Regions from separate parts of the Nocardia sp. NPDC049935 genome, predicted to be linked through region 1. Evidence: riboswitches for the same ligand, from Rfam matches in the RefSeq annotation. Region 1 holds a riboswitch; each other region holds the start of a gene.
The links. Region 1 has a riboswitch for S-adenosylmethionine ahead of ACZ6SF_RS10835 (rhodanese-like domain-containing protein). Riboswitches for the same ligand answer to the same signal wherever they lie in the genome.
Positions count from the first base shown of each region.

Region 2: it holds a riboswitch for S-adenosylmethionine, as region 1 does, so the genes downstream of both, ACZ6SF_RS08040 (aminotransferase class V-fold PLP-dependent enzyme) here and ACZ6SF_RS10835 (rhodanese-like domain-containing protein) in region 1, are expected to answer to the same signal.
Region 3: it holds a riboswitch for S-adenosylmethionine, as region 1 does, so the genes downstream of both, metX (homoserine O-acetyltransferase MetX) here and ACZ6SF_RS10835 (rhodanese-like domain-containing protein) in region 1, are expected to answer to the same signal.

Region 1 is NZ_JBVJHV010000002.1:562,538-566,743, reverse strand. Features, by position in the region: gene ACZ6SF_RS10845 (FAD-dependent oxidoreductase) at 1-1,387, opposite strand, end outside; gene ACZ6SF_RS10840 (Rv0361 family membrane protein) at 1,617-2,087, shown strand; SAM riboswitch class IV at 2,152-2,264, shown strand; gene ACZ6SF_RS10835 (rhodanese-like domain-containing protein) at 2,282-2,698, shown strand; gene ACZ6SF_RS10830 (O-succinylhomoserine sulfhydrylase) at 2,695-3,906, shown strand.
Region 2 is NZ_JBVJHV010000001.1:1,780,365-1,784,570, reverse strand. Features, by position in the region: gene ACZ6SF_RS08050 (aldo/keto reductase) at 1-811, shown strand, start outside; gene ACZ6SF_RS08045 (LLM class flavin-dependent oxidoreductase) at 829-1,890, opposite strand; SAM riboswitch class IV at 2,087-2,200, shown strand; gene ACZ6SF_RS08040 (aminotransferase class V-fold PLP-dependent enzyme) at 2,246-3,556, shown strand; gene ACZ6SF_RS08035 (HD domain-containing protein) at 3,566-4,204, opposite strand.
Region 3 is NZ_JBVJHV010000005.1:177,954-182,159, forward strand. Features, by position in the region: gene ACZ6SF_RS20700 (NADP-dependent isocitrate dehydrogenase) at 1-1,137, opposite strand, end outside; SAM riboswitch class IV at 1,412-1,522, shown strand; gene metX (homoserine O-acetyltransferase MetX) at 1,810-2,955, shown strand; gene ACZ6SF_RS20710 (DUF3017 domain-containing protein) at 2,963-3,208, opposite strand; gene ACZ6SF_RS20715 (DUF6745 domain-containing protein) at 3,317-4,206, opposite strand, start outside.

The DNA of each region.
Region 1 (4,206 bases):
ATACCTTGTGCGGTTCGCTCGCGCGCAGCATGTCTTCGCGCTCCACGACCTTGACCCGCTCCCGGCCCTCGGGCTCGCCGAGCGACCGCTCGTGGGCGTCGAGCCGGTACCAGCCCGCCCAGGTGGTGAACGGAATACCCCGGCCCTCCAGGAACTCCAGCACCGCTTCGGGCTCGGGGCTCTCGGCCGGGGTGAAGTTCACGCTGTCGTCGACGAGGCAGGCCACCGTCTCGTTGGCGTCGCCCTTGGTGTGGCCGATCAGGCCGACCGGGCCGCGTTTGATCCAGCCGGTCACGTAGGTGCCGGACATGTACCGGGCCGCGCCGTCGGCGTTCTCGTCGACCAGCACCCGGCCGGCCTCGTTCGGGATGACGCCGGCCTGGTCGTCGAACGGCAGTTCCGAGATGTTCTGCGACAGATAGCCCACCGCCCGGTACACCGACTGCACATCCCAATCCTTGAAGGTGCCGGTGCCCTTCACATTGCCGGTGCCGTCGAGCTGGGTGCGCTCGGTGCGCAGGCCCACGACCTTGCCGTCCTCGCCGAGGATCTCCGAGGGGGATTCGAAGAAGTGCAGGAACAGTTTGTGCGGGCGATCGCCCTGATCCCGGATGGCCCACTGTTCGAGGGTGTTGGCGACCATATCGACCTGCTTGGAATGCCGCCGCGCCGCTTCCGAGCCCTCGTCGTAGTCGATGTCCTCGGGATCGACGATCACCTCGATCGTCGGGGAATGATCCAGTTCGCGCAGTTCCAGGGGCGTGAACTTCGCCTGCGCCGGACCGCGCCGCCCGAACACGTGCACCTCGACGGCCTTGTTCGCCTTGAGGCCCTCGTAGACGTTCGGCGGGATCTCGGTCGGCAGCAGTTCGTCACCGGTCTTGGCCAGTACGCGCGCCACGTCGAGCGCCACATTGCCGACGCCGAGCACCGCGACCTTCTCCGCGTCCAGCGGCCAGGTCCGCGGCACATCCGGGTGGCCGTCGTACCAGGACACGAAATCGGCGGCGCCGTAGGAACCGTCCAGGTCGATACCCGGGATCGGCAGCGCACGGTCGGCGTTGGCGCCGGTGGAGAAGATCACCGCGTCGTAGAAGCGCTTCAGATCCGAGAGGGTGATATCGGTGCCGTAGTCGATATTGCCCAGCAGCCGGACCTGCTCCTTGTCCAGCACCTTGTGCAGCGCGGTCACGATCCCCTTGATGCGGGGATGGTCCGGCGCGACGCCGTAGCGGATCAGTCCGAACGGCGCGGGCATCCGCTCGAACAGATCGATCGACACGTCGGCGTCCGACTTCATCAGTGCGTCGGCGGCATAGATCCCGGCCGGACCGGCTCCCACGATCGCGATCCGAAGCGGGCGGTTCGCTTCCTTCTGCTCGGTCATCAGTTTCGCGCACCCTTATCGGTCGAGAGATTCACTGGCGTTGTTGTTAGCTTAGGCTAAGTTGACGCGCGGCCTGTCTGCACCATCGCCCCGCCTTGCGCGGGCGGCTCGTTCGCCGTCGGTCTTCCCACGTCTCCGCGGTGACTGCCGTGCAGCAGCACCCGCCTCACCCGCGATTCTATCGGGGTGCGGGCACACGCCGATCCGGGGACCAGGGATGATCGTCTGTATGAGCGATCCCGGACCCACCGAGGAGCAGCCGGCCGCCGAAACGGGCGGCGACGAGGCACCGCGCACGATCACCCCGTTCATCGTGGCCGCGGTACTCGCGGCCCTGGTCCTGGGTGGTGTGCTGATCGCCGGGCTGGTGGCGCCCGCTGAGAAAAATGTCACAGAATCCGACCGCATCGCCGGAGCGGTCCGTGAGTTCGGCGACGCGAGCAGCCGCTTCGGGCCGGAACCGCCGCGGGAGGCGGTCTGCCCCGGGTTCGTGCCCGCCCGCTCACCGCTGGCCGGGCAGCTGAAACCCGGCGAAACCGGGAAGGACGTCGAGATCGAGAGATTCGGCGCCGTCCAGGTCAACGGCGAGAACGCGACCATCGAGGTGACCAGCCGCGTCGAAGGCGAGGAAAGAACCGCGACCTGGTGGCTGTTCAAGGCCGACGGCGAGTGGAAGGTGTGCAACCAGCCGGTCGAATAGCTTTCACCCGGCCCGTCAACCGGGGTTTGACACGACGGGGCGCGGCGGGCAATCTCATCCCTTAGGTCATGAGTGCCAGCGCCAAGCCCCGGCTCGCTGGTCGGCAACCCTCCTCCGCGGTGGGGTGCTCCGGGTGACGACCTGGCGTGCATCGAACGGATGCGGCAAGTGCGGATTCGCAGGAGGTACCACGTATGAGTTACGCAGGGGATATCGAGCCGAAGCAGGCATGGGAACTGCTCACCGGGCATCCCGACGCCGTCCTGGTGGACGTGCGCACCGAAGCCGAATGGAAGTTCGTCGGCGTTCCCGACACCAGCGGTATCGCCACCCCGACCGTGCTGGTCGAATGGGTCGATTCCACCGGCACCCGCAACGCGGGATTCCTGGACCAGTTGCGCCGCGCCCTGGGCGACCGCCCGGCCGACGCCCCGGTGGTGTTCCTGTGCCGGTCCGGCCAGCGGTCGGCGCATGCCGCCGACGCCGCCACCGCCGCGGGTATCGCCCCCTCGTACAACGTCACCGAAGGCTTCGAAGGGCCGCTCGACGAATTCGGCCATCGTGGCGAGTCGGGCTGGCGGGCCGACGGCCTGCCCTGGCGGCAGTCGTGATCGGCGGCGGTGCGTTCGAGCGCGCCCTGCCCGAAGGTGTCGGACCGGCGACGCTCGGCGTCCGCGGCGGGCTCAACCGCTCCGGTTTCGAGGAGACCTCCGAGGCGCTCTACCTGAACTCCGGGTTCGTCTACGCCAGCGCCGAGGACGCCGAAGCCGCGTTCACCGGCGACCTCCCGCATTTCGTGTACTCCCGCTACGGCAACCCGACCGTGGAGATGTTCCAGGAACGGATGCGGCTGCTCGACGGCGCCGAAGCCTGTTTCGCCACCGCCAGCGGTATGGCCGCGGTCTTCGTCGCCCTCGGCGCCCTGCTGAAGGCCGGCGACCGGCTGGTGGCGGCGCGCAGCCTGTTCGGATCATGTTTCGTGGTCTGCAACGAGATCCTGCCGCGCTGGGGTGTGGAAACCGTTTTCGTCGACGGTGAGGACCTCGGCCAGTGGGAGGCGGCACTGTCGGTCCCCACCACGGCGGTGTTCTTCGAAACGCCCGCCAACCCGATGCAGACGCTGGTGGATGTGCGCAAGGTCAGCGAACTCGCCCACGCCGCCGGCGCCCAGGTGGTCCTGGACAATGTCTTCGCCACCCCGCTGCTGCAGCGCGGCTTCGACCTCGGCGCCGATGTACTCGTGTACTCGGGCACCAAACATATCGACGGCCAGGGCCGGGTCCTGGGCGGCGCGATCCTCGGCTCCGCCGAATACATCGACGGCCCGGTCAAAACGCTGATGCGCCACACCGGCCCGGCGCTCAGCCCCTTCAACGCCTGGACGCTGCTCAAAGGCCTGGAAACCATGCCGCTGCGCGTACGGCAGTCCACCGATTCGGCCCTGCGCATCGCCCGCTACCTGGACGAACACCCCGCGGTGGAATGGGTGCGGTACCCCTTCCTCGAAACCCACCCGCAGTACGCACTGGCCACCTCCCAGATGAGCGGCGGCGGCACCGTGGTCACCTTCGAACTGAAGGCGAACGCGGACGAGGCCAAGAAACGGGCCTTCGAAGTACTCAACGGCCTGCGCATCGTCGATATCTCCAACAACCTCGGCGACGCGAAATCCCTCATCACCCACCCCGCGACCACCACCCACCGGGCGATGGGACCGGAAGGGCGCGCCGGAATCGGACTGTCGGACGGGGTGGTCCGGCTCTCGGTCGGCCTCGAGGACATCGAGGACCTCCTGGGCGACCTGGACCGGGCGCTGTAATTTTGGAGCGGCTCCGCCGCTCGAGGGTGGGGCTGTGATTTTGGAGGCGCTCCGCGCCTCGAGGGTGGGGCCCCTGGTAGCCCGGTTCTTCACTCCCGGCGGTCGGTCGCTGCGCTCCCTTCCTCTGGTCGCTCCAGAACCGGGCGGGCCCCACCCCATGGGGTGCGACCATGTGGACAAAGGTGAGAGCACGCTGGAGCGCCCGCACCGGCCCCCGGCATCCGCACGACCCCTGCCCCGATTCGAATTCGAACCGGGCTCAGGCCCACTGTCCCGGTGCCGAGGCGCAGCGAGGCATCG
Region 2 (4,206 bases), on a different contig from region 1:
TCCGCCGCATCGCGCCGCCCAGCAGAACTTCGGGCGCGTTCTGGGCGCCGATCTCGCGCGCTACCGCGACGAACTCATCCTGTCGACCAAGGCCGGGAACCCGATCGGGCCGAGCCCCTACCTGCGGGGCGGTTCGCGGAAATCGCTGCTCACCTCGCTCGAGCACAGCCTGCGTGATCTGGGCACCGACTATGTCGATATCTTCTACCACCACAGCCCGGATTCCGGTACGCCCCTGGAGGAGACCGTGGGCGCGCTGGTCTCGGCCGTCCAGCAGGGTAAAGCGCTCTACGTGGGGATCTCGAACTATCCGCCCGAACGCGCCCACGCCGCCGCCGAACTGCTCCGCGCGGCCGGTGTCCCCCTGCTCATCCACCAGGCCCGGTACTCGATCTACGACCGGCGGCCCGAGCGCAACGGCCTGCTGGAGACCGCCGACCAGGACGGGTTCGGGGTCATCGTGTACTCGCCGCTGGCCCAAGGCCTGCTCACCGATAAATACCTGGACGGTATCCCCGACGGCGCGCGGGCGCAGAACAGCACCTTCCTGTCACCGGATGTGATCGACGAGACCTACCGGGCGCGGACCGCCGAACTCGCGAAACTCGCGGCGGCCCGGGGGCAGTCGCTGGCCCAGCTCGCCCTCCAATGGGTGCTGCGACGGCCGGAGGTCACCTCTGCGCTGATCGGTGCCAGCAGTACCGCGCAGCTCGATCACAATATCGCCGCGGTGGATTTCCCGGAACTCACCGACGACGAACTCGCGCTGATCGACGAACACGGAATCCACGGCACCGGACTGAATCTCTGATCGGCCCTGTACCCGGCTCAGTCGCGGAGCAGCGGCAGGAGCCGGGTGCCCTGCCGGCGGATCTCCCGCAGGTACGGAGTATCGGACAGGACGAAATGGGTGATGCCGAGATCCTGGTAGCGGCGCAGCGATTTCGCGACATCCTCGGCGGAGCCCACCAGCCAGGTGGTGGCCGCGCCGCCGCCACCGACCGTGCCGGGGGTGGTGTAGAGGTTGTCGTCGAGGACCTCACCGCGCGCGGCGAGGTCGAGCAGGCGCTGCTGGCCCACCGCGGCGTGGCGGCGCGGCGCGGCGCCGGACGCGGCGGCCATCGCGGCGACCTTCGCTTCCGCCTCGGCCCAGGCCTGTTCGGTGGTATCGCGGACGAAGGTGGTGATCCGCAGCCCGAATCGCAGCGGCGCGTGCCGGCGGCCCAGTTCGTCGCTCAGGGCGCGCAGCCGGTCGATCCGCTCGCGGACGCCGGACAGGGGTTCGCCCCAGAACAACTGCACATCGGCTTCGGCGGCGGCGACGCGTTCGGCCGCCGCCGACGCGCCGCCGAAGTACAGCAGCGGATGCGGCCGGCCCGGTCGCGCGGCGATCCGCGGTTCGACGGTGGAATCGGTGACCCGGTAGTGGTCACCGCGATAGGTGACGTTGTCCTCGGTCCACAACCGGCGGACCAGCTGCATGAACTCGCGGGTGCGGGCATAGCGGTCCGCCTGGTCGTCCTCGCTTTCACCGTAGGCGGCGAGATCGTCCTTACCGGAGACGATATTGACGCGCACCCGGCCACCGGTGAGGTGATCGAGACTCGCGGCGGCGGAGGCGAAATGCGCGGGGCGCCAATAACCGGGCCGGACCGCGATTAGCGGCTCGAAGGTGGTGGTCCGGGCGGCGAGCGCGGTCGCGACCGTGAAGGTGTCGGGCCGGCCCCAGCCGGTGCCGAGTAGTGCACCGGTCCATCCGTGCTGTTCCAGCGCTTCGGCCTGGGTGGTCAGCGTCCCGATACTGTTGTGATCGTCGGTCACCGGTTCGCCGCGATGCCCGGGCCGGGCCTGGTTCGGGATGTACCAGAGAAATTCGGCGCTCATCGGCATATTCCTGGGGGTCGGCGGCGGATGACCAACGGCGACTCGTGGCCGCACGGGATATGGTGCGCCGCCGAAGTTTCCGGGTCCACGGACTCGATCACCGTGATCCGAAGGAGGCGACGGCCCGGTGCCGGGCGGATCGCGCGGGCACGGTGCGGCGCGGTTGACAAGCCCGCGAGGTGTCTGCAAAGGTTTCGGATCAGGTCATGAGTGCCAGCGTCAAGCCCCGGCTTGCTGGCCGGCAACCCTCCTCCGCGGTGGGGTGCCCCGGGTGACGACCGGGCCGCGGCTCGACCGAGCGCGGCAAGCGCGGACTCCGTTCTCCGATGGCTCCGGAGTCCCTCCACGAAGGGATTGCCCGATGACCGCTGTACTCGACCCCACCTGCGCCCCCGCCCGGGTGACCGGCGACGACCTGCGGGTGCCGCTGGTACAGGGCGGTGAACTCGACTACGCGAACTTCGACTACGCGGCGAGCGCGCCCGCTCTGTCCGGCGTCGCCGCGCGGGTCGCCGAACTGCTGCCCTACTACGCGAGCGTGCACCGGGGCGCCGGTTACGCCTCGCGGATCTCCACCCGGTGCTACGAGGCGTCGCGGGAGACGGTGGGCCGGTTCCTGGGCTGCGATACCGATCAGGTCGTGGTGTTCACCCGCAACACCACCGACGCGCTGAATCTGCTCGCGAGCTGTGTGCCCGGCGATACCGTGGTGCTCGATATCGAACATCACGCGAACTTCCTGCCGTGGCAGCGGCACGGCCGCCGGGTGGTGCGGGCCGCGGATACCGTCGAGGAGACCTTGCGCCGGCTGGCCGCCGAACTGTGCGCGAAACCCGCGGCGCTGCTCGCGGTGACCGGGGCCTCGAATGTGACCGGCGAGGTGCTGCCGCTGGAGCGGCTCGCCGCGCTGGCCCATCAGTGCGGGGCGCGGATCCTGGTGGACGCCGCGCAGCTGGCGCCGCACCGGCGGATCGACCTGCGGGCCGCCGGTATCGACTATCTGGCACTGTCCGGGCACAAACTGTATGCGCCGTTCGGCGCGGGCGTGCTCGCCGGCCGGCGCGACTGGCTCGACGCGGCGCCGCCGTATCTGGCCGGTGGCGGCGCGGTCACCGAGGTGACGGCCGACAGTGCGAGCTGGGCGGCCGCGCCGCACCGGCACGAGGCGGGATCACCGAACGTCCTGGGGGCCGCGGCCCTGGCCGCCGCCTGCGACGCACTGGCCGAATCCCGCGATGCGGCCGAGACCCGGGAGCGTGCGCTCACCGGACGGCTGCGGGCCGGTCTGGCCGATATCGCGGGCGTGCGCTGCCTGCGGATCTGGCCGGATACCGGCGACTGTGTCGGGATCGTGGCCTTCACGGTGGCCGGGTACGAGCCCGGCCGGGTCGCGGCGTATCTGTCGGCCGAACACGCGATCGGCGTCCGGGACGGCCGGTTCTGCGCCCACCCGCTGCTGGCGCGGTTCGGAATCGAGGCGGGTCTGCGCGCGAGTATCGGGCTGGGTACCACCGAGGCCCATGTCGACCGGCTGCTCGACGCGGTGCGCGCCCTGGTCGCCGACGGTCCGGCCTGGCATTACACGGGTGTGGGCGGACACTGGGATCCGGTGCCGGAGACCCGCCCGGGACTGACCGCCGGCGGGGCGGCGGGCGCCGCGCCCTGCGTCTGAGATCGGCGCTCATTCCGGCCAGGGACTGTTCTCGATGACCTCGACGAAATCGGTACGCCGGAAACCGGGCAGGAAGTGGGCGAGCACATCGGCGTTGACGGTGCCGAATGTGGTGTCGGGCCGGTCGGCGAAACCGTGGGTGAACGCGGCGAGGATCTGCTTCTTGAAGTCCGGCCGCGGATGCGCGGCCACCACCTCCCGGATATCGGCCGGGTCCAGATCCCGGTAGCCGATTCCGAGCACGTCGGTTTCGACTCCGGCCGTGACCAGCGCGATCTCGGCCTCCATATGTTCGGGAACGCCGGGTGTGGTGTGCAGCGCGATGGCGGTCCACACCCGCTGTGCCGACGCGGCATCGATACCGTGATCGATGAGGAAACGGCGCGCTTCTGCCGCACCGTCGATTTCGAAGCGCCGGTCGGCGGTGCGGTATCTGTCGGTCAGCCCGAGATCGTGGAACAGGGCGCCGACATACAGCAGTTCGGGGTCGGGCTCCAGGCCGCGCCGCCGGCCCTGGAGCATCCCGAACAGGTAGACCCGGCGGGAGTGGTGGAACAGCAGCGGCGGCGCGGTATCGCGGACCAGTTCGGTGGCCTCCGCGACGAGCCCGCTGTCGGGGATCGTGATTCCTGCGATGCGCTCGGTCATGA
Region 3 (4,206 bases), on a different contig from region 1:
CAGCAGTGCGAGATCCTTGGTCATCTGCCCGCCCTCGACGGTCTTGATGACCACGTCCTCGAGGGTCTGCGCGAAGCCGATCACCTCGGGGGTGTTGTCCAGCTTGCCGCGGTGTTCGAGGCCGCGGGTCCAGGCGAAGATCGACGCGATCGGGTTGGTCGAGGTCGGCTTGCCCTGCTGGTGCTGACGGTAGTGCCGGGTGACGGTGCCGTGCGCGGCCTCGGCCTCACAGGTCTGGCCGTCCGGGGTCAGCAGCACCGAGGTCATCAGACCCAGCGAACCGAAGCCCTGGGCGACGGTATCGGACTGCACATCGCCGTCGTAGTTCTTGCACGCCCAGACGTAGCCGCCCTCCCACTTCATGGAGGAGGCGACCATATCGTCGATCAGCCGGTGCTCGTAGGTGAGGCCGGCCGCCTCGAACTGGCTCTTGAACTCGGCCTCGAACACTTCCTCGAAGGTGTCCTTGAACATGCCGTCGTAGGCCTTGAGGATGGTGTTCTTCGTCGACATGTAGACGGGGTAGTTCTGCTGCAGGCCGTAGTTGAACGAGGCCCGCGCGAAATCCTCGATGGACTTCTTGAAGTTGTACATACCCATCACGACGCCGCCGTCTTCCGGCATCTGCACGACCTCGTGCACGATCGGCTCGCTGCCGTCCTCGGGGGTGAAGGTGAGGGTGACGGTGCCGGCCTGGAAGACCTTGAAATCGGTGGCGCGGTACTGGTCGCCGAAGGCGTGACGGCCGATGATGATCGGCTTGGTCCAGCCCGGAACCAGACGCGGGACGTTGGAGATGATGATCGGGGCGCGGAAGATGGTGCCGCCGAGGATATTGCGGATGGTGCCGTTGGGTGAACGCCACATCTTCTTGAGACCGAACTCTTCGACGCGGGCCTCGTCAGGAGTGATCGTCGCGCATTTGACGCCGACACCGTGCTGTTTGATGGCGTTGGCCGCGTCGACCGTGACCTGGTCGTCGGTCTTGTCGCGGTACTCGATGCCGAGGTCGTAGTACTCGAGGTTCAGGTCGAGGTACGGGTGGATCAGCTTGTCCTTGATGAACTGCCAGATGATCCGGGTCATCTCGTCGCCGTCGAGTTCGACGACGGTGCCTTCAACCTTGATCTTGGACATGGATCTTCGTGTCCTCCTAAGACTGGTGCCCTCATTGGACGGCCAGGCGAACACGCTTGTGAGCGGACCCCAGCTGTTCAACAGACAACGTATACATCCCGCGTTGTCCACGAGACGTCTGGTGTAACCAAGACGAGCGTACTGCTTGTGGTGTCCTCACGGTGCAGCCAGCCCCGGTCGTGAGATGTCACAGAGTGAGTCGTGCCACAAGATTACCCGGTGGCCCCCGATGCCGATTTCGATCCCCTCGAGGGTCCCGCTACCATGTTGATCAGGTCATGAGCGCCAGCGCCAAGCCCCGGCTCGCTGGCCGGCAACCCTCCTGCTGCGGTGGGGTGCTCCGGGTGATGACCGGGCTTCCGAAAGCCGGGAGCAAGCGCACACGAGGAGGCTGCCGTTATGTCCCGGTGCCGGTCACGTCGATCGTGACACTCCGGCGTTTCGGCGAGCAACCCCCTATTTTCTGGAGCACGATATGACTGTATTTTTGGCGTCGCCTCCGGCGCCGCGGGGTCGGGGCCCTATTGACCCGGTTCTTCACTCCCGGCGGTCGGTCGCTGCGCTCCCTCCCTCTGGTCGCTCCGGAACCGGGCGGGTCCCGACCGGCGTCCGAGCCATTGATACCTGTCAGGTATCGCGTTGTAGGCCGGTTCTGCGCACGGAAGCCGTCGCGTGACGGTGGGCACCGAACGGACCACGGCCCGTCCCGTGGCACAGCTGCCACCACCCGACGGCACGCCGGGTCTCGTCTCGATCGGTGATCTGACGCTGGAGAACGGGGCCCATCTGCCCGATATCCGGCTGACGGTCCAGCGCTGGGGCGAATTGTCCCCGGCCGGGGACAATGTTGTGCTGATCGAGCACGCTCTGACCGGCGACTCCCACGTGGTGGGCGAACCGGATGCCGATCATCCCTCGCCCGGATGGTGGAACGGGATGGTCGGGCCGGGTGCGCCGATCGATACCGACGAATGGTGCGTCGTGGCGACCAACGTGCTCGGCGGCTGCCAGGGCAGTACCGGTCCCGCCTCCGCCGCGCCGGACGGCGCGCCCTGGGGTTCGCGGTTCCCGGAGATCTCCATCCGCGACCAGGTCGCCGCCGAGTTCCGGCTCTTCGATCTGCTCGGCATCGAACGCCTGGCCGCCGCGGTCGGCGGTTCGATGGGCGGTATGCGCGTCCTCGAGTGGATGCTCGGCGCACCGGACCGGCTGGCCGCGGCGCTGGTGCTGGCGGTCGGGGCGCGGGCCACCGCCGACCAGATCGGCACCCAGACCACCCAGATCGCCGCGATCACCGGTGACCCCGACTGGCAGGGCGGGGACTATCACGGCACCGGTCGCGCGCCGATGACGGGAATGGGTATCGCGCGGCGGATCGCGCATCTGACCTACCGCACCGAGGTCGAACTGGACAGCCGGTTCGGCAACAGCCCCCAGCAGGGCGAGGACCCCTGGGACGGCGGCCGCTACGCGGTCCAGAGCTATCTCGAATACCAGGCCGAGAAACTGGGCAAGCGCTTCGATCCCGCCACCTACGTGCTGCTCAGCGAGGCGATGAACCGCCACGATATCGGCCGCGGGCGCGGCGGTATCGAGGCGGCCATGGCCACCGCCGAGGTGCCGTGCATCGTCGGCGGTATCGACTCCGACCGGCTCTACCCGCTGCACACCCAGCGGGAGCTGGCCGAGGGCCTGGCCGGATGCCGCCATTTCGAGGTCATCGCCTCCCGCGACGGCCACGACGGTTTCCTCACCGAGGCGGCGGCCATCGGCAAACTGCTGGTCCAGACGATGAACCTGGCGCGCACTTCCCGCTGACCGCGGGCTATCCCACCCCGAGGGTGTTGATGGTGGCGGCCAGGAACACGATGGAGCTGCCGAGCAGCGTCAGCGCGCCCACGTCGAACGGACGGCTGCGCACGGCGAGCAGGCCGACCCGGGCAGTCGGCAGGCACAGGCGGAACGCCGCGGCGATCAGCGTCGCCCCGCCGAAGAAGAAGGCCCCGCGACGCCAGCGATCCTGAGCGACGAAGACCACGGCGACCAGGATCACGAGTACCACCACGGCCATCGGCAGATGACAGCGCAGGAAACCCCGCCAGCGGTTGCCGGTGCCGGGAGCGTCGTCGGTCAGGATCTCGGCGTCGGTCACGGATGCGATTGTTCCAGACGCGACGGGTCAGGTCTGCGCGACCGGGGCGTACTCCGCGGCGCCGAGGCCGAATGTCCAGGCGACGCCCTCCCGGGCGGTGCGGGTGGCGGGCGGGACCCGCAGCCAGTAGGTGCGGCTGGTGCCGTCCGGCTCGGGGGTGGAATTGACCACCTCCACCATCACCACGTCCTCGTCGCCGGTCAGCGCGATCCGCCACAGGATCCCGGTCTCGTCGCGCTGCAGCGGCTCGGCGCCGGATTCCGTGAGGTAACGCTCGTAGCCGTAGTGCTCGAGCATGACGCGCCGCAGTTCCGCGTTCTCCTCGGTGCGGATGCGGTCGGCGGTGAGTGTGGCCAGTTCGGCGAGGAACTCACCGGGCACCGGCATCCCGCGCCAGGCGTAGAGGGCGAACCCGTCGGCGTACCCGACGGCGGGGCCGTCGGCGCGATCCAGCCGGCCGGCCTCGTCGCGGTGCAGGGCGGTGGGGCGTTCACTGAGCACCGCGAGGTTCTCGTAGGGCCACCACCAGCCCGCTTCCCGCGCCACGGCTGCCAGACCCGCCAATGCCGACCCCGCACCGGCATCGAAGGCGGACAGCCACGCGGCGTCGTGCTGACCCAGCACCGCGTCCAGCAGCAGCAGACGAATACGCGGTTCCCGCGCGGAGGCGGTCGGCTCCGAGTCCCGCGGGCTCCGCTGTTCCGGGCCGCTCGCGGACTCCGGGAGCAGGCCCGCGACCACCGCGTCACGGATTCGCGTCACCACCGGATCGGTCAGTTCCCACAGACCGGCTCCCTCGGCCTGCCAGTGCCGGGCGAACCCGCGCGGGCCCAGTTCGGTGTGCAGCCGTTCCCGGGCGGCCGCCCAGGGCGCGGTGCGAACCGCTTCCCGCACCGACCTCCCCGCCTCGTCTGCGA